Regions from separate parts of the Microbacterium sp. NPDC055521 genome, predicted to be linked through region 3. Evidence: predicted binding sites of a transcription regulator. Region 3 holds the regulator's gene; each other region holds the start of a gene.
The links. Region 3 encodes LexA, which represses DNA repair genes until DNA is damaged. Its sites were predicted from a motif close to TCGAACANNTGTTCGA; they were not measured.
Positions count from the first base shown of each region.

Region 1 (4,933 bases), on a different contig from region 3:
GAACGTCCGACATCTGGAGTGTCGGCCCCCGAAGCGGCCAGGTCCTGGACAGTGCGGCGGCGGTTCCGGGGCGGTTCGCGCGGCGGCTGTGGACGGCCGGCCACGGTGTCGGCGCCGGTGGCTACGCTGGAGGGATGCGTCGATCGAATGGGGTCCCTGAGCCTGTCAAGGGGAGGTATGACGACGTGCCCTACCCCGACGACCCCTATGACGACCTCCCGCCCGAAGAGCTCGACTGGGTGCCACCGGAAGACGGCTGGGAGCCGCCGCTCGACTGGGGCTCGGGTCCGATGACGCCGGCCGCGACAGGCGGACGCGCCCTGGCATCCGGAATCGCGCCGTCGAAGTTCCCGACGCCGATCGAGGCGCTGCGCACGGTCTTCGGGTACGACGCGTTCCGCGGCGATCAGGCCGCGATCGTCGAGCACGTCGTCGGCGGGGGAGACGCCGTCGTGCTCATGCCCACCGGCGGCGGCAAATCGATCACCTATCAGGTGCCGGCGCTCGTGCGCGAGGGCACCGGACTCGTGATCAGCCCGCTCATCGCGCTCATGCACGACCAGGTCGACGCGCTGCGCGCGAACGGGGTGCGGGCGGCGTATCTGAACTCTACGCAGGCGCCTGACGAGCGCCGCGAGGTCGAGCGCGCGTACCTCGCCGGCGAGCTCGATCTGATCTACGTCGCGCCCGAGCGGCTGTCGTCGGCGCAGACCACGCAGCTGCTGCAGCGCGGCACGCTCAGCGTGATCGCCATCGACGAGGCGCACTGCGTGTCGCAGTGGGGTCACGACTTCCGACCCGACTACCTCGCCCTCGGCGACCTCGCCGAGCGGTTCCCCGGAGTGCCGCGCATGGCGCTCACCGCCACCGCGACGCGCGCGACGCACCAGGAGCTCAGCGAGCGCCTCGGTCTCGGCCGGGCCGAGCACTTCGTCGCGAGCTTCGATCGCCCGAACATCCAGTACCGCATCGTGCCCAAGGTCGAGGTGCGGCGGCAGCTCGTCGAGTTCATCAGGTCCCAGCCCGAGGGTGCCGCGGGAATCGTCTACGCCCTCAGCCGCAAGTCGGTCGAGCAGACGGCCGAGCATCTGGCATCCAAGGGATTCGACGCGCTTCCCTACCACGCCGGCCTTCCCGCTGAGGTGCGCGCGGCGAACCAGGCCCGCTTCCTGCGCGAGGACGGAGTCGTCATGGTCGCGACGATCGCCTTCGGCATGGGAATCGACAAGCCGGATGTGCGCTTCGTCGCGCACATCGACCTGCCGAAGTCGGTCGAGGGGTACTACCAGGAGACCGGTCGTGCCGGGCGCGACGGCGAGCCGTCGGTCGCGTGGATGGCGTACGGGCTGGGCGACGTCGTGCAGCAGCGCCGGATGATCGACCAGAGCCCCGGCGATCGCACCTTCAAGATGCGCATGGGGCAGCATCTCGACGCCATGCTCGCGCTGTGCGAGACCGTCGCCTGCCGGCGGCAGAACCTGCTGCGCTACTTCGGACAGGACAGCGACGCGTGCGGCAACTGCGACACCTGCCTCGAGCAGCCCGACACGTTCGACGGACTGATCCCCGCGCAGAAGCTGCTGTCGACCATCGTGCGCCTCAAGCGCGAGCGCAACCAGGCGTTCGGCGCCGGGCACCTGATCGACATCCTGCGCGGAGCCTCGAACGACCGCATCCGCAAGATGCGCCACGAGCAGGTCGCCACCTACGGCATCGGCGCCGATCTGTCCGACCAGGACTGGCGCAGCATCGTGCGTCAGCTGCTGGCGAGGGGCATCCTCGTCGCGCAGGGCGAGTACGGCACCCTCGCGCCAGGGGATGCGGCGGCCGGAGTGCTGCGCGGCGAGACCGCCGTGCCGCTGCGCAGAGACACCATCGGTCGCGTCGGCGGTTCGACTCGTGCGCGCAAGGCGCCGGCATCCGCCTCGCTGGATGCCGGCGATCGCGGCCTCTTCGAGGCGCTGCGCGCCTGGCGCGCGGCGACCGCTCGCGAGCAGGGCGTTCCCGCGTACATCGTGTTCGGCGATGCGACCCTGCGCGCGCTCGCCGAGCATCGGCCGACGACCGTGTCAGGTCTGGGTGGGATCAGCGGCATCGGCGAGAAGAAGCGGGATGCCTACGGCGCCGCCGTGCTCGAGGTGATCGCGGCGCACTGACGCCGCCGTCCTGCGGCCGCGCGGCCGGTGTCGGAGGCGGTGCGCTCACGTCGTGTTGATCTCGCCGGCCAGCAGCACGACCCCCAGCCCCACAAGCAGCAGAGAGAGCGGCAACAGCACCCAGCGGCGTGTGATCGCGGCGGCGACGGTCGTCGTGCTGCACACCAGCGTGATCACCAGAGCTGCCGCGCGTATCGTGTCCGCCGCTTGCTGCTCCATCCCCTGCCCGGTGAGTGCCAGCCGCAGCCCGGAGCTGAACAGCTCGAGGACGATGATCACCCAGCCGACCATGCCCAGCGCGACGGCCGTCCAGCAGATCGAGACGCACGACCGTCTGAGCAGCTGCCGGCGCACCGCGCGCTCGTCTTCCATGCGCACAACGTAGCCGCCGTCACCCTGTGCTGGCGCTCTCCTGGCTCGGAGAGCAGCGTCGTTCGTCATCGTGTTGTGATCTTCTGGACGCGATTCGCGTTCGTATCCTTGTTCGAATGTCGGTGGTCCCTCGCACAATCGACTCATGGCCCTCTTCACCGACATCGACGCTCAGGTGGCGGTTCTGCGCGACCTGTTCGGCGCGGATGCGCAGGTGCAGGAGCTGTCCGCGCGGATGTCGTCGTTCCCGAGCGAGAAGCTGGTCGAGGCGCTGGGCGCGGCGGCGGCGCTGGTGCGCTCGGCGGAGCGGATCGGGATCGTCGGCGCGGGCGTCGTCGCCGCCCGGTCCACGCGCGAGGCGGGGCAGGACGGGTTGGCGCAGTCCCGCGGTCACCGCTCTCCTGCAGCGCTCGTGCAGGAGCTCACCGGAAGCAGTCATGCCGACGCGCAGCGTCAGGTGCGGCTGGGCCAGTCCGTCCTCGACAGCGACGTCCCCGCTGCGGATGCGGATGCAAGTGCCGAGGGTGCCGCGCCGGGGGCTGGCGAGCAGGCCTGCGGCGCCGGTGGTGACCTGCCGCGGATGCCGTGGCATGCGCCGCTGTCGACGGCGTTGCTGGACGGGCGTCTCTCCCCGGCGCAGCAGGATGCGATCCAGCGCGGCCTCAGCCAGCCGACCGACGACTCCGACGACACGCACACCGCCTGGACAGCAGCAGCAGAGCACCTCATCGCCGACGCCGCGCACCGCACCGTCGAAGAACTTCGCATCCAAGCCCGGGCGATCCGCGACCAGCTCGACCCCGAGGGCGCCGAGCGCCGATTCGCGGAGCGATACGAGCGGCGCGCGTTTCAGACCTGGACCGACGGGGACGGGATCCAGCACGGCCGGATCAGGTTCGACGACGACGGTGCCGCGTGGATCCGCACCATCCGCGACGCGGCCCTGCGCCCCAGGCGCGGCGGACCACGGTTCGTGGATTCCGCTGAGGCTCGACACGCGGCCGACCTCACCGCCGACACCCGCACGAACGACCAGCTCGGCTATGACCTGCTCCTCGACCTGCTGCGCGCCGGAGCGCTCGCCGACCCGCACACCGTGTTCGGCACCCGACAAGCCGGGGTGCGCATCGTGCAGATGATCGATCCCACCGGCACCACCGTCTCCGCCCGCACCGAAGATTACGGCCATCCCCTCCCCGCCGCCGCCGTCGACCAGCGTATCTGCGACACCGGCACCCGACAGGTCACCGTCGACACCGCCGGCAACCCGCTCGACGTCGGGCGAGATCACCGCCTGTTCACACCCCCGCAGCGCATCGCCCTCGCCATCCGCGACGGCGGCTGCCGCTGGACCGGCTGCGACCGCCCCGCCTCCTACGGCGAAGCGCACCACATCGACGAATGGGCACGCGATGGCGGCCGCACCGACATCGACCGCGGCATCCTGCTCTGCCGCCACCATCACATGCAGCTGCATCACGGCGGATGGCGCATCACTCGCCACGGCACCGACGACTTCGTCCTGCACCCACCCGGCCGCAGAGCACCCGTTCCTCTCAGGACACGCGCCGCCCTCACCGCCGCGTGGGCCGGCATCGACCCACCACTCCGACGCTTCACACCCGCAATCGCCTGACCACGTGCGACAGAGCGCGGACGCCGCGCTCCGGCCCGGGACCTGTTCATGCGCGCGATGCGCTCACCGCGGCACGCGCATGCGACCCCTCGCCCCGTCCCACTCCGGTGCACCTGACTCACGCGCATCTCCGGACGCCTCACGCGCCTCGCAACGCGAACGCTCAACCGAACCGGGGCGAACCGGGGCGCACCGGGCACACCTGCATCCGGCCGGCGATCCTCAGCCGGCGAACTTCTCCGCGTGCACCTGCACGGTCCTCGCCCCGTGCAGCAGTTTCGACACCGGGCAGCGCGCATGCGCACGGGCCAGCAGATCCGCCGTCTCATCCAGCGTCAGCCCCTCCGCCGACAGATACGTGTCGACGTGGAACTCGTACCCCGGGCCGTCAGACGCGTCATGCAGCTCGACCTCGATACGAACCGCCGTGCGGCGCTCGCGCTTCACCAGCGCCTGCGCCGTCGCGTTCAAGCACGTCGACCACGCCAGCGCCAGCAGCTGCTCGGGGTTCGAGGCATCCGGGTCGGGATCCGGCGCCAGGGGCGACGCGACCGCGACCTCCAAGCCGCCCGTCACGCGGGCCGTGCCCGTTCCATCGTCGCCGTTGATCGCTTCCGTCCGGTACCTGAGGCTCATGGCGCAACTATAATTTGGATCACGTACAGAAAAGGCCGCTCGGCCTGCCTTGGGCCCAGACAACCGGCCCGCCACCACACCACCTGAAAGACACGATGGTCACCGACCTGCCTGCGATCGTGGAGTTCCGCCA
Region 1 is NZ_JBSHJX010000006.1:177,059-181,991, reverse strand. It holds gene recQ (DNA helicase RecQ) at 135-2,156, shown strand; gene ACWGSM_RS08460 (hypothetical protein) at 2,202-2,528, opposite strand; gene ACWGSM_RS08455 (HNH endonuclease signature motif containing protein) at 2,674-4,164, shown strand; gene ACWGSM_RS08450 (OsmC family protein) at 4,387-4,800, opposite strand; gene ACWGSM_RS08445 (methionine ABC transporter ATP-binding protein) at 4,896-4,933, shown strand, end outside.
Region 1: a site for LexA is predicted at 2,629-2,644, ahead of ACWGSM_RS08455 (HNH endonuclease signature motif containing protein). Genes of this name have one in related genera too.

Region 2 (4,933 bases), on a different contig from region 3:
GAGCAGGTCGACGTCGTGCACGAGCGGCTCGAGGCCGAGGCCGTGCAGGCCACCGAGGTCGCCGATGTGACCTTCGGCGACCTGGGCATCGGCTCGAACATCGTCGAGATCCTGAAGAACATGGGCGCCGAGACGCCGTTCCCGATCCAGGCCGCGACGATCCCCAGCATCCTGCAGGGACGCGATGTGCTCGGCCGGGGCCGCACCGGCTCGGGCAAGACGATCGCGTTCGGCGCGCCGCTCGTCGAGAGCATCCTGCTGTCGCAGAAGGGCACCCGCCGTGAGTTCGGCCGCAAGCCGCGCGCGATCATCCTCGCGCCGACGCGCGAACTCGCGCTGCAGATCGACCGCACCGTGCAGCCGATCGCCCGCAGCGTCGGTCTGTTCACCACGCAGATCTACGGCGGGGTGCCGCAGGCGCGCCAGGTGGGTGCACTGAACAAGGGCGTCGACATCATCATCGGCACCCCGGGACGCATCGAAGACCTCATCGAGCAGCGCAAGCTCGACCTGTCCGAGGTGCGCATCGCGGTGCTCGACGAGGCCGACCACATGGCCGAGCTCGGCTTCGCCGAGCCGGTGCAGCGCATCCTGCGCAAGACCGGCACCGCCCTCGACGACGGAGCCACCAGCCAGAAGCTGCTGTTCTCTGCCACCCTCGACCGCGAGGTCGCTGCGATCGTCGACGAGTTCCTCGTCGATCCGGCGGTGTACGAGGTCGCCGGTGAGGATCAGGATTCCAGCACCATCGATCACCGCGTGCTCGTCATCGAGCACCGCGACAAGGCCGACGTGCTCACCTCGCTCGTCGACCGTGACGGGCAGACGCTCGTCTTCGCGCGTACCCGCGCCTACGCCGAGATGCTCGCCGAGCAGTTCGAAGACGCCGGCATCGCCGCCGTCTCGCTGCACGGTGACCTGAACCAGGCCAAGCGCACACGCAACCTGCAGAAGCTCACTGCCGGCAAGGTGCAGGTGCTCGTCGCCACGGATGTCGCCGCCCGCGGTATCCACGTCGACGACATCGACCTCGTCGTGCAGGCCGACGCTCCCGACGAGTACAAGACCTACCTGCACCGCTCCGGTCGCACCGGTCGTGCCGGCCGCTCCGGTCGCGTGGTCACGCTGATCACCCGTCAGCGCCGTCGCCGTATGGAGGACCTGCTCGGTCGCGCCGAGATCGACGCGCCGTTCGACCAGGCCGCCCCCGGTGACGACGTGATCGAGGAAATCGCGGGCCGGATGCCGACCGAGGCCGAGCTCACCGCCTGACCGCGGTCAGAGCGTGCGGAAGCCGCCGGATTCGAGGCCTCGCGCCCGAATCCGGCGGCTTCTCTGTCTGATCGTCGGAGTCACGGCGCCGCCCACCGCTCGTCGACCCGGGCTGCGAGCAGAACCTGACCGTGGGGTCAGTCCGCCTGAAAGCTCAACCGCACCAGCACGGCGAGGGTGTCGTCGTCGACGCGGAACTCCGGGTCGCCCATGTATTCGCGGTACTCCCGGCCGTGCCAGAAGCTCTCGTGCCCGGCTCGCCATTCGTCGACGCTGACATAGCCCTCACCCTCGCCGAGAGCGTGCGCAAGCTCGACGTCCGCGAGACGGACGACGCGCACTTCCTCGACAGTCTCGATGCCGACGGGGATTCCCGCGGAGTCGATCACCGCCGCCCGGTCGCCGACGGCGGGCATCGGTTCGTCGTCGATCTCGAGCTCACGCAGCAAGAAGGTCGTCGTGGTCTTCTCGCCGGCGATGATCGCCCCCACCAGCAGGTCGCGCAGCGGCCCCGGGAATGCGTACTCGGAGACGGGCAGGTCCTCAGGCGTCGACATCCGCTCAGCCTATGCGCCGAGCGACGGCGCCGATTTGCCCGTCAGAACAGCATGTCGGCGGCGGCGGCGGCGGCGGAGGTGGTGGTCGTCCGGACGGATGCCGGTGCCGGGCGCTGCCGCATCCGTCGGCCGCGCATGCTGTCGTTCTCCTCTTCGGAGCGGGCGTCGAGCCCGTGCACTCGCATGAGCGGGCGGATGCGCTTCGCCAGCCACTGACGGTAGGCCTTGGGCGCCTCGACCGAGACGCCGGGGTAGAGCCCGCGGTACGACGACAGCAGCTCCGGATGCTCGCGCTCGAGCCACTGGAAGAACCACGGCTTCACACCGGGGCGCAGGTGCAGCGAGCCGTAGACGACATGATCGGCGCCGGACTGCTTGATGCGCCGAAGGGCACCGTCGATCGCCGCGAGCGAATCCGTGAGGTGCGGCAGCACCGGCATCAGGAAGACCCCGACGCGGAAACCCGCATCGCTGAGCGTGCGCACCGTGTCGAGGCGCGCCTGAGTGCTGGGGGTGCCGGGCTCGATCGCGTGCTGCAGGTCGTCGTCGTACATGGCGATCGACATCTGGATATCGATCGGCACGCGCTTCGCCGCCTCGACGAGCAGGGGGATGTCGCGGCGGATCAGTGTGCCCTTGGTGAGGATCGACATCGGCGTGCCCGAGTCGGCGAGAGCCTGCACGATGCCGGGCATGAGCCGGTACCGACCCTCCGCCCGCTGATACGGGTCGGTGTTCGTGCCGAGTGCGACGGTCTCGTGCTTCCAGGTCCCGCGTCGCAGCTCGCGCTGCAGCACCTCGACGACGTTCGTCTTGACGACGATCTGCGAATCGAAGTCCGCACCTCCGTCGAGGCCCAGATACTCGTGCGTCCCCCGAGCGAAGCAGTATGAACACGCGTGACTGCATCCACGGTACGGGTTCACGGTCCACGCGAACGGCATGCGCGAGGCGCCGGGCACGGCGTTCAGCGCCGACTTCGCGAGCACCTCGTGAAAGGTCATCCCGGCGAACTCGGGTGTGGTCACCGAGCGCACGATGCCGGTGCGGCTCTCCATGCCGGGGAGCGCGTCGGCGTCGACCTCGCCCACCGCCTGACCTTGCCACCTCATGCTCTCGAGTAGAACATATGAACGAATACAAAGCAAGGCGATGTGCTGGAGTCTCGTAGACCACGGTGCTGTCTCTTGTCGCGCTTGACGACACGGATGTGGGTGTGAGAACGTTTACACCAACAGTGGGAACGTTTGCAGCGCACTCAAAGGAGAGTTGATGGCCCGGGTTACGATCACGCAGGTCGCCGCACGCGCGGGCGTCTCGGTCGCGTCCGCGTCGAGAGCCCTGAACGGACGGGTCGCCAGTGCGGAGACGATCGCGAAGGTGCGGCGTGCGGCCGCCGAGCTGGGCTATATCGCCGACGCCACGGCGCAGTCCCTGAAGCGCGGACGCACGTTCCAGCTCGCCTACGCCGTGGCCGATATCGGCAACCCCGTGTACGTCGAGATGATGACCGCGATCCAGCGGGCCGTCTCGGCGTCCGGGTACCGACTCATCCTCTCGTCGACGGGCGACGCCGCCTCGTCGGTTGACGTCGTCCGCGACCTCAGCCGCGGATACGTCGACGGCCTGATCATCTCCCCCCTCCGAGTCACAGATGATCTGCTCGACGCACTGACCGCAGTGCCGGTGCCCGTCGTGGTGCTGGGTCGGGTGCCCGGCGACGGCGGGTTCGACACGGTGCGCGCCGACTCGCTCACCGCGATGCGGCAGGTCGTCGACCATGTGGTCGGGCGCTCCCTTCGCGACCTGGCCTTCATCAACGGTCCCGAGGACACCACGCCCGGCGCCTTCCGACGCGACGGCTTCGCGGGGGCGATAGCCGCTCACCCCGGGGTGCGCGCGCGCAGCGTGGTCGCCGCGGACTTCACGATCGCGGCAGGGTACGACGCCGCCATCCCGCTGCTACGCAGCGATGACCGCCCGCAGGCCGTCGTCGCCGCGAACGACCTCATCGGGGTGGGGGTGCTGCGCGCCGCCGAGGACCTCGGCCTCTCCGTGCCCGGCGACCTCGCCGTCACCGGCATCGACGACACCGAGCTCGCTGCGGTCGTGCGCCCCGGCCTCACCAGCGTCGACATGGGGGCGGCCGAACGTGGACGGGTCGCGGCCGAGCTGCTCCTCGCCCGCATCGCCGACGGTTCCCGCCCGACGCAGACCGTCGCTGTCGCCCCGCGACTGGTCGTGCGCGGATCCACGCGGCCGGCGGCGGCACAGCCCGGTGTCCCGCTCGCACCGATCGACCTGGGGAGGACCGCCGGATGACCAACACCACCGCGAAGAGGCGCTCGCAGAATCAGCCGAAGGTGCGTCAGATCGGCGCGCGCACCCGGGCGCAGCGCAAAGAGGCGATCGCCCTGGTCGTCCCCGCACTGCTGCCGATCATCGTCTTCTCCGTGATCCCGCTGGTCAGCGGTGTGGTGATCGGATTCACCGACGCCACCCTGAAGCGCAACGCCGAGATCAACTTCAACGGACTGCAGAACTACATCGACCTGGCCGACAACCAGCGGTTCTGGAACTCGTTCGGCATCGGCCTCGTCTGGTCGGCATCGGTCGCCGTGCTGACGCTGGTGTGCGCGATGTGCCTCGCCCTGCTGCTCAACAGCAACCTGCGGCTGAAGGGGCTCACCCGTGTGCTCGCCCTGATCCCGTGGGCGATGCCGCCGGTCGTGATCGCGATCGTGTGGCGCATGATCTACAACCCCAACTCCGGTCCGCTGAACGGCGTGCTCGGCTGGTTCGGCCTGCCTGGCGTGAACTGGCTCGGAGACTTCTCGACCGCACTGCCCGCCGTTATCGTAGTGGGCGTCTGGTCGGGCATCCCGCAGACGACGGTGCTGCTGCTGGCCGGGATGCAGGCGATCTCGGCCGAGCAGCATGAGGCCGCCGCGGTCGACGGCGCAGGCGTGTTCCGCCGCTTCTGGCACGTCACCTTGCCGGCGCTGCGTCCGGTGATCTTCGCCGTCACCTCGCTCGACTTCATCTGGCAGTTCAACTCGTTCGGCCTGATCTACGTGCTCACCGAGGGCGGTCCGGGCGGTCAG
Region 2 is NZ_JBSHJX010000013.1:66,442-71,374, forward strand. It holds gene ACWGSM_RS12170 (DEAD/DEAH box helicase) at 1-1,272, shown strand, start outside; gene ACWGSM_RS12175 (ASCH domain-containing protein) at 1,410-1,829, opposite strand; gene ACWGSM_RS12180 (Rv2578c family radical SAM protein) at 1,871-2,941, opposite strand; gene ACWGSM_RS12185 (LacI family DNA-binding transcriptional regulator) at 3,102-4,151, shown strand; gene ACWGSM_RS12190 (carbohydrate ABC transporter permease) at 4,148-4,933, shown strand, end outside.
Region 2: a site for LexA is predicted at 2,951-2,966, ahead of ACWGSM_RS12180 (Rv2578c family radical SAM protein). Genes of this name have one in related genera too.

Region 3 (4,933 bases):
TCCTGGATGCCGGGGTCCTGAGCTTCCTCGCGCTGCGCGGCGACCCGCCGGCGGGCCGGAGCGAGGACGACGTGTTCCTCGGCGACCTCGAGAGCTCGGCGCAGCTCGTGCAGCTGATCGACCGCGTGCAGGCCGAGCGGGCGCCGTACGAGGAGTCGCCGGTGCGCGGCAACCCGGGTGCCGTGCGGGTCGCGCCGCGCCGCAAGGTGAACATCGCCGTCGCAGCCTTTCCCAACGGCCACCCCCGCTCGGCGTACAGCAGCCAGCACGTCGACGCGCTGCTCGCGAAGCAGGCCGCTGGGGCGACCGTCGCGATCACGCAGCTCTTCTTCCACTCCGACCACTACCTCGCGTTCGTCGAACGTGCGCGCCGCGCCGGTGTCACGATCCCGATCCTTCCCGGCATCATGCCGATCACCTCGCCCGCGCGCCTGGCGCGCGTGCTCGAGCTGACCGGCGAAGAGCTGCCGAGCGAGCTCGCGATCGAGCTCGAGGTCGAGCCGACCACCGAGGGGCGCCGGCAGATCGGCATCCGCTGGGCCGCCGACCTCATCCGTGCCGTCGTCGACGGCGGGGCGCCCGGTGTGCACCTGTACGCGTTCAACCAGCACGAGACCGTGCTCGACGTCCTCCAGTCCGCCGGGGTCATCCCCGCGCGCCAGCTCTCCGCAGCATCGAAAGGAACACCATGACCGCTTTCCCCGCAGGGACGATCCTCGGCTACCCGCGCATCGGCCGCCGTCGCGAGCTGAAGAAGGCCGTCGAGGCATTCTGGGCCGGCCGCGCCGACCAGGCCGAGCTCGAGCGCACCGCCGCCGAGCTGCGTGCGACGACGCGCGCCCGTCTCGCCGAGCTCGGCCTCGGCCGCGATGACTCGTCGATCCCCGAGTCGTTCTCGTTCTACGACCAGGTGCTCGACGCCGCGGTCACCGTCGGCGCCATCCCGACCCGCTTCGACGATCTTCGCGATGCCGACGGCACCATCGGACTGGATGCGTACTTCACGGTCGCCCGCGGCGAGGGCGAGCGCGCACCGCTCGAGATGACCAAGTGGTTCAACTCGAACTACCACTACCTCGTGCCGGAGATCGGCCCCGAGACGGCCTTCTCCCTCGCCAGCGAGCATCTCGTGCAGCAGGTCGCCGAGGCTGCGGCCGCCGGGTACGTCACCCGCCCGGTGATCGTCGGACCGGTCACCCTGCTCGCCCTGGCGAAGGCGTCGGATGACGCACCGGAGGGCTTCGAGCCGCTCAGCCGACTCGATGACCTGCTGCCGGTCTACGCCGAGCTGCTGGCCAAGCTGAAGGCAGGCGGCGCCCAGTGGGTGCAGCTCGACGAGCCGGCGCTGGTCAGCGAGTCGCTGCCGGTCGACACCGCGACCCTGGCGGATGCCGCAGCCCGCGCCCTCGCGGTGCTCGGCGGCGCGAGCGCGCGCCCGCAGATCTTCGTGGCAGCCCCGTACGCCGCGCTCGGCGCGACGCTCGACGTGCTGGCCGCCGCGCCCGTCGAGGCGATCGGCGTCGACCTCGTCCGCGGCGAGGTGCCCGCCGCACTGCCCACGCTCGAAGGGAAGACCCTCGTCGGCGGCGTGGTCGACGGACACAACATCTGGCGCGGCGACCTCGACGCGGCGTTCGCGAAGCTCGAGTCGCTGCGCGCGCTCGGCGCGGCCGCGGTGTCGGCATCCACCTCGACCTCGCTGCTGCACGTGCCGCACGACGTCGACGACGAGACGGCACTCGATCCGCGTCTGGTCTCGTGGCTCGCCTTCGCCGACCAGAAGGTCGGCCAGGTCGTCACCCTCGCGCGGGGGCTGGGCCGGGGCCGGGAGGCCATCGCCGACGCGCTGGATGCGGCATCCGCAGCCCTCGCCGACCGGCATGCCGCCCCCGGCGTGCGCGACGGGGCGGTGCGCGGGCACGAGGTCGCCGAGGCGGAGTTCTCGCGCGTCTCGTATGCCGAGCGCGAGAGCGCGCAGCGGGCGCTGAACCTGCCCGCACTGCCCCTGACGACGATCGGCTCGTTCCCGCAGACCGGCGACATCCGCAGGGCCCGCGCCCAGTTCCTGCGCGGCGAGCTGCCCGCCGACGACTACGACGACTTCCTGCGCCGCGAGATCGACCAGGTCGTCGCCCTGCAGGAGGAGCTCGGCCTCGACGTGCTCGTGCACGGCGAGCCCGAGCGCAACGACATGGTGCAGTACTTCGCCGAGCACCTCGACGGGTTCGCCGTCACCCAGCACGGCTGGGTGCAGTCCTACGGCTCGCGCGCCACCCGGCCCTCGATCCTCTGGGGAGACGTGTCGCGCCCGGCGCCGATCACCGTCTCGTGGGCCGCGTACGCCCAGTCGCTCAGCGCGAAGCCGGTCAAGGGCATGCTCACCGGTCCCGTGACGATTCTCGCGTGGTCGTTCGTACGCGACGACCAGCCGCTCGGCGAGACCGCCGATCAGGTCGCCCTCGCCCTGCGAGACGAGATCACCGACCTCGAGGCCGCCGGTATCGCGATCATCCAGGTCGACGAGCCGGCGCTGCGCGAGCTGCTGCCGCTGAAGGCGGCGGATCAGGCCGACTACCTCGACTGGTCGGTGCGCTCGTTCCGCCTCGCGACCGCCGGTGCCGCTGCGGCGACGCAGATCCACACGCACCTCTGCTACTCGGAGTTCGGCGTGGTGATCGATGCGATCCGCGCCCTCGACGCCGATGTGACCTCGATCGAGGCCGCGCGCAGCCGCATGGAGGTCGTCGCCGACATCGCGCGCTTCGGCTTCGATCACGGGGTCGGCCCCGGCGTGTACGACATCCACTCGCCGCGGGTGCCCAGCGTCGACGAGATCGAGGCTCTGCTGCGCCGCGCCGTCGACGAGCTGCCGCTGCGGCAGCTGTGGGTGAACCCCGACTGCGGTCTGAAGACCCGCGCCTACGAGGAGACCGTCGAGTCGCTGCGCAACATCGTCGAGGCCACCCGGCGCGTCCGTGAGGACGTCGCGGTCGCCGTCTGACGCCCGTCCAGCAAGAGAGGCGCCCCTTCCCGACCGGGAAGCGGCGCCTCTCTCCGTCGCAGGCGCGCGATCAGACCGAGCGGAGCACCGCGACGACCTTGCCGAGCACGACCGCCTCGTCGCCGAGGATGGGCTCGAACGCCGAGTTGCGGGGCAGCAGCCAGGTGTGCCCGTCTCGCCGGCGGAAGGTCTTCACCGTCGCCTCCCCATCGATCATGGCGGCGACGATCTCGCCGTTCTCGGCATTGTTCTGCGTGCGCACGACGACCCAGTCGCCGTCGCAGATCGCCGCGTCGATCATCGACTCGCCGTTGACTTTCAGCATGAACAGATCGCCCTTGCCCACCAGCTGCCTCGGCAGCGGGAAGATCTCCTCCACCTGCTGGTCGGCCGTGATCGGCACTCCCGCGGCGATCTGGCCGACGAGGGGCACCAGCGCGGCGTCCCCTACGGACGGGGCGGTGTCGGCGGGGTTCTCGGTACCGCTGCCGGGAAGGTCGATCAGCACCTCCATCGCGCGGGTCTTGCCCGGGTCGCGGCGCAGGTAGCCGCTCAGCTCGAGCTGCCCGAGCTGGTGAGTGACGCTCGAGAGCGACTTCAGCCCCACCGCGTCGCCGATCTCGCGCATGCTCGGCGGGTAGCCGTGGCGGGCGATCGAGGTCTGGATCACCTCGAGGATCGCCATCTGCTTGGGGCTCAGGCTCTTGCGGCGTCGCGTGCGGGGAGCCTCGGCTGCGGTCTCGGGGGTGTCGCTCATGGATGCTCCTTCATACCCTCACACGGTCGGATCCGCGTCGTCGCGGGGATCCGGTTCGAATGTCGGTGGCCCATGGTGGGCTGACTTCATCGAAACCGTATCCGAGTTCGCCCGGATAACGGAAGATCTGTTCGAGCGTGTCGCAGAAGTGACGGCACGGTATTCGAAGAATTCTTGACAGATGTTCGATATCGAAGATACATTCGGAACGTAGCTTCGCATCCGGCATCCCCGGCCGGATGCCGGATGCGAAAGCTGCACCCCTTCCGCCCGAAGGGCGGAGGAGAGCGAAGAGGAGCATCACATGAGCACCACCAGCATCCAGGCCCCCGAGACCTTCACGGTCACGGCCGCTGCACGGCGTTCTGTCTCGACCCGGCTGCGCCTCACGGCGCGCGGTCGTCGTCTGCTCGCCGCCCTCGCCGCCGCACCGGTCATCGCAGGCATCGCCGTCTCCCTTCTGGCCGGCGGCTCGGCTGTCGCGTCCGGTGAGAGTGAGCCGGTCGCCTTCGAGACCGTGACGGTTCTGCCCGGTGACACGCTGTGGTCTATCGCAGCCGAGGCAGCACCCGCCTCCGATCCGCGCGACGTCATCGACGACATCAAGCGTCTCAACGACCTCACCACCGGCATGATCCAGGTAGGCACGTCGATCGCGATCCCGACGGCCTACTCCGGGTGAGCGCGCCGTCATCCGCGGCGGCGCGCGCGATGCGCGGCCTACGATGGAGCATGTGACATCCCTCGATGAGCTGCCCCTCCGCGCCGACCTGCGCGGGCTCACGCCGTACGGTGCCCCGCAGGCGCCGCTCCCGGTCGCTCTGAACGTCAACGAGAACACGCATCGGGTTCCCGACGAGGTCGCCAGCGACATCCTCGACGACATCGCCCTCGCGCTGCGCGACGTCAACCGCTACCCCGACCGTGAGTTCACGCAGCTGCGAGAGGCGTTCGCCGCGTACCTCGGTCACGGGCTGACGGCCGAGCAGATCTGGGCGGGCAACGGCTCGAACGAGGTGCTGCAGCACATCATGCAGGCGTTCGCCGGCCCGGGCCGCACCGCCTTCGGGTTCGCGCCCACCTACTCGATGTACCCGCTGATCACGCAGGGCACGGGCGCGCAGTGGCTCGCGGGCGCCCGGCACGACGACTTCACGCTCGACCCCGATGATGCC
Region 3 is NZ_JBSHJX010000012.1:35,868-40,800, reverse strand. It holds gene ACWGSM_RS11610 (methylenetetrahydrofolate reductase) at 1-692, shown strand, start outside; gene metE (5-methyltetrahydropteroyltriglutamate--homocysteine S-methyltransferase) at 689-3,001, shown strand; gene lexA (transcriptional repressor LexA) at 3,072-3,758, opposite strand; gene ACWGSM_RS11595 (LysM peptidoglycan-binding domain-containing protein) at 4,063-4,440, shown strand; gene ACWGSM_RS11590 (histidinol-phosphate transaminase) at 4,484-4,933, shown strand, end outside.

Region 4 (4,933 bases), on a different contig from region 3:
GGTGACGTTCGGCGCGGTCAAGGCCGGTCTCACCCGTGGCGAAGGACCGCGGCTGTGCGGGCGCATCGTGCTGGTCGACATCGGGCTGAGGCTCGACCCGAACGACGCGGTGGGCCAGGCCACCGTGGCCGAGAGGCGGGCCGGTTAGCCGAGGGTCCCACTGATCCGATGGCGCGCGCCCGCCGCGAATTAGGCTCGCGGTCGTGTTCGGTTCATCTGTCGAGGTGCATGTCGATCGTGAGAGTGTCGCCGCGGGCGACGATGTCGTCTCGCACGCTGCGGTGGTGCGCGTGCGGCGGGGCATGCGTCTCAGCGCCGTCATCGAGCAGGTGTCGCCGGATGTGCGAGCGCCCGGATGGTCGTGGGTCGTGAAGGTCGACGGGGCGACCGCCGCGGTATGGTCGGTCGATCACGGCGTGCAGCTGCTCATCGACGACCGCCGGGTGACGCAGAAGTCGGTGACGATCCTGTTCCGCTACTTCCTGCAGATCGACCCGGTATGGCTCTTCCGCCGTCTGGAGCAGGGGGCGCGACCGAACCGCGAGGCGCTGCACGCCGGATATCAGGCGCGCTGACGGCTTTCGCATCGAGGCCAGTCTTTCTGCACAATGGCTGGTTCTGAGAGGTGTTCCACAGGTCCCGGGATGCGGCGCGGTGAGCGTCGGAGCGGATGCCTATCGTCGCCTGCATGAACTATCGCGAGCACCTGTTCGTTCCGTCGGCCGTGCGCATCGATGTGTCGGTTGCGGGTCGCCCGGAGTGGGACAGGACGATCGAGCTTCCGAAGCACTCGCCTGAGACATGGCTGTGGGACGCCTACCTGCTCAGCATCGGCGTCGAAGCGTGTGATGACGACATCGAAGCACTCAGGTATCGCCACCCGGACGTCTACTGCGGCGAGAACTGGGTGGTTCGAGACGAATGGCAGATACCGTTCGCGGCCCGTCCCGTGCGCTACGCGGATGACGACTTCTTCGACAAGCCAACCGCGCTGGCGGAGGCGGCGGTGCGGGTGCCGTCGTTTCCGTACGATGTCGACATCACCGTTGATCGCGCGCCCGACCCGCAGGTGGGAGACGCGAGTGTGTCGATCGTGGGTGCCGGCATCGACAGTTCGCTGCGGCCCTCCAAGGACTGGCAGACGAGCGCGCAGCCGCTGGATCTGGATCAGGCCAACCGCGAGCTTGTCCGTCGCTTCGGCATCGTCTTGCCGTTCGTCCGCGCGGAGGCCCTGCGAACTATTCCCGACGATATCTCCGTCGGCTCGCTCGCCGCTGATCTGCTCGCACCGCTGACCCCGGTTCGGCGGCTCGCCCTTCGAGCTCATCTGAACGCCACCGAGCTGCTCGACGCCAACCAGCTGGACATCGATGCGGTGCGACAGGCGACCCACGCGCTGCGCGCCCTGATCGACGCGGTCGGGCCCGACGGCACCGACCAGGACGCCACCAGTGGGTGGCTGCCGACCAGCGTCGTCGACGGGGTCGTCGCCGGCGTCGAGTGGGATGCCGATGCTGCGGCGGATCTGCTCAGCTCGTTCGCGCGGCGTGCGGGGCTCATCCGGCGGCTGAAAGGACGGGTCGTGGTCACCGCACTCGGGAAGCAGCTGATGGCCGATCCGGTCAAGGCCTTCCCGCGGGTCGTCAGCGCGATCGCGGACGGGGCGCGAACGTACTCGTACTCGTACGACACGAGCCGCTTCTCTCGCGCCGCGGCTCTGCTCGCACTCGCCGATGGATCCGCCGCGTCGTATGACGAGCTCGCCGGATACCTCGAGCAGGCGCACGCGGCGCGCAAGACGAGAAGCTACGACGAGTACGGCGACTGGTACGACTCTGGCCGTTCCCGCGCGGGGTTCGCCCGGGGCGAAGCGGATCGGGTGCTTCGCGAGCTCACCGACGGACTGCTCGCGCTGTCGGCTCGCGGTGCCTTCGGCCTCGTGACGCCGCACATCCGGGCGGCGGCGCGTCTCGCCTTGCAGCGTGGCTGAGCGTTGGGTGCGGGGACTCTTGAGCACCGCGCCCGACGAGAGCGGCTCGCAGATATTCGAACAAAGTTTCGGTAAATGCTTGATCTCTTGATCGAACACAAGTACTATTGATGCATGTCGAAGCTCACGCCGTTGATCGAAGCGATGTCGTCGCTCGATCGATCGTGGGGCGATGCGGAAGATGCCACGGATCTGACCCAGTTGATCGCCATCGACAGCGCTATCGGGATGGTGAAGCGTCGATTGGATGCCGTGCACGCCGACGTCGCCGCGGGGATCTCTCGCGAGTCGCGTCCTGAGCTCGGAGCAGGCAGCCTGGCCAAGCAGCAGGGGTACCGCACGCCGGCGAAACTCATCGCCGCGACCACCGGCGTCTCGACGGGGGATGCGATTCGACTCATCAAGGTTGGGGAGGCGACGGCTCCGCGGGCGGATCTGCTCGGTGATCGGCTTCCCGCGCGCTATCCGCTGGTGCGGGAAGCCCTGTCTGACGGTGCAGTCAGTTCGCAGGTGGCCGGGCTCATCATCAGCCTGCTCGATCGGTGCCGTATCGCTGCAGGGCCTGAGCGGACGAGCGAGGGCGAGCGGATCCTCACCGAGGCCGCGGTCGGGCTGTCTTTGGACGACGTGCGCAAGCTGATCGTCCGTGCCGAGGCGTGGCTGGACCCGGACGGAGTGGAGCCGCGCGCGGAAGAGCAGCGCGCCAAGCGCTCACTGACGATGTTCGAGCGTGACGGGATGGTGCACCTGAACGCGCTGCTCGATCCCGAGAGTGCCGCCCCGGTGATCACCGCGATCCGCGGATACGTCACCGCCGCATTCGCGGCTCGACAGGACGCACCGGATCCCGATGCGCCGGATGCCGATCGCCGCACCGTCCCGATGCTGCAGGCCGACGCCCTGAGCCTGTTCGGATCGCACATGCTCGGCTGCACGACACAGGCGCCCGCGCTTGCAGGCGCGACCGTGGTGGTGCGGATGACTTTGCAGGATCTTCAGGCGGGGACCGGCTCGGCGACGATCGACGGGATCGATCAGCCGATCAGCGTCAGCGCGGCTCGCCGGATGGCTGCCGACGGCGGGATCATCCCGTGCGTGCTCGGCGGAGACAGTGAAGTGCTCGACTGGGGGCGCCGGCGACGATTGTTCACCCCGGCGCAGCGACTCGCTCTCGCCGAACGCGACGGCGGATGCGCCATGTGCGGACTGCCGCCCGGCATGGCCAAGGCGCATCACATCCGATGGTGGCAACGCGACGCCGGGCCCACTGATCTCGCGAACGGGGTCTTGCTCTGCGAGACCTGCCATCATCGCATCCACGACAACGGGTGGGACATCCGCATCGACCCACCCGGCCGCGGCAACACCGTGTGGTTCGTGCCGCCGCCGCACGTCGACCCCGCTCGCACGCCTCGCCGGGGTGGGAGAGCGCGCTTCGACATCGCAGCCTAATCCTGCGCGTCGGTGATCGTCCGCGCGGTCGCGGCGCATCCGCTAGGCGTGGCGCCTGGCCCATGTGGGGCTAGGGGTACTTCGGTACGCTCAGCGCGTCAGGAGGGGCCAGGCGTTGCAGGGCGACGGCGCGCCGGTGCGGGCGGTGGCGTTCGTGCAGGCGTGAGTTCTTCCCTACTCGAACCCGCCGCTCAAGCGCCCGTGAAACACCCCGCTCGCGTCGTTCATCCCCACGATCTCCACCGACTTCCCGTACGCCGCGTACTTCGTCTCGATGGCATCCAGCGCCGCGACGGTCGAGGCATCCCACACGTGCGATCCCGACAGGTCGATGACGACCCGGACGGGATCGGAAGAGTACGAGAACAGCGTCGTCAGGTCGTTGCTCGAGGCGAAGAACAGCTCGCCGGTCACGGTGTAGGTAGCCACGCCATCCGAGACCACGCGGGTGACATCGACCAGATGCGCCACCCGCCGCACGAACAGCACCGACGCGACCAGCACCCCGCCCACGACGCCGACCGCGAGGTTGTGGGTCAGCAGCACGAGCACCACGGTCGAGACCATCACGAAGGTCTCGCTCTTCGGCATCCGCTTCAGGGTCGACGGGCGCACGCTGTGCCAGTCGAAGGCGCCGATCGCGACCATGATCATCACCGCGACCAGCGCCGCCATCGGGATCGTCGCGACGAAGTCGCCGAACACGACCACGAGCAGGAACAGGAAGATTCCGGCGCAGAACGTCGAGATGCGTGTGCGGGCCCCCGACTCCTTCACGTTGATCATCGTCTGGCCGATCACCGCGCAGCCGCCCATGCCGCCGAAGGCGCCCGACAGGATGTTCGCCACTCCCTGCGCCCACGCCTCGCGACCCTTGCGGGAGTGGGTGTCGGTGATCTCGTCGACCAGCTTCGCGGTGAGCAGCGACTCCATCAGCCCGACCAGCGCGACGGCGAGCGCGTACGGCGCGATGATCGTGAACGTCTCCCACGTCAGCGGCACGTTCGGGATGAACAGCGACGGCAGGCTGCGCGGCAGCTCGCCCTGATCGCCCACGGTCGGCACCGCGATCGCGAAGGCGAGCACCACGCCCGTCACGATCACGACCGAGACGAGCGGCGCGGGGATCACTTTCGTGATCCTGGGCATGATGATCATCACCGCGATTCCCAGCGCGACCAGCGGATACACCAGCCACGGCACGTCGATGAGCTGCGGGAACTGCGAGCTGAACACGAAGATCGCCAGCGAGTTCACGAACCCGACCATCACGCTGCGCGGGATGAACCGCATCAGCTTCGCCACCCCCAGCACCCCGAGGATCACCTGGAACACCCCGGCGAGGATCACCGTCGCGATGAAGTAGTCGATGCCGTACGTCGGCGCGACCGGCGCGATGACCAGCGCCACGGCGCCGGTCGCGGCCGTCACCATCGCCGGTCGCCCGCCCAGGAACGCGATCGACACCGCCATGATGAACGACGAGAACAG
Region 4 is NZ_JBSHJX010000003.1:67,275-72,207, reverse strand. It holds gene ACWGSM_RS03905 (NAD(P)H-hydrate epimerase) at 1-148, shown strand, start outside; gene ACWGSM_RS03900 (hypothetical protein) at 204-575, shown strand; gene ACWGSM_RS03895 (hypothetical protein) at 689-1,990, shown strand; gene ACWGSM_RS03890 (DUF222 domain-containing protein) at 2,105-3,442, shown strand; gene ACWGSM_RS03885 (SulP family inorganic anion transporter) at 3,617-4,933, opposite strand, start outside.
Region 4: a site for LexA is predicted at 2,047-2,062, ahead of ACWGSM_RS03890 (DUF222 domain-containing protein). Genes of this name have one in related genera too.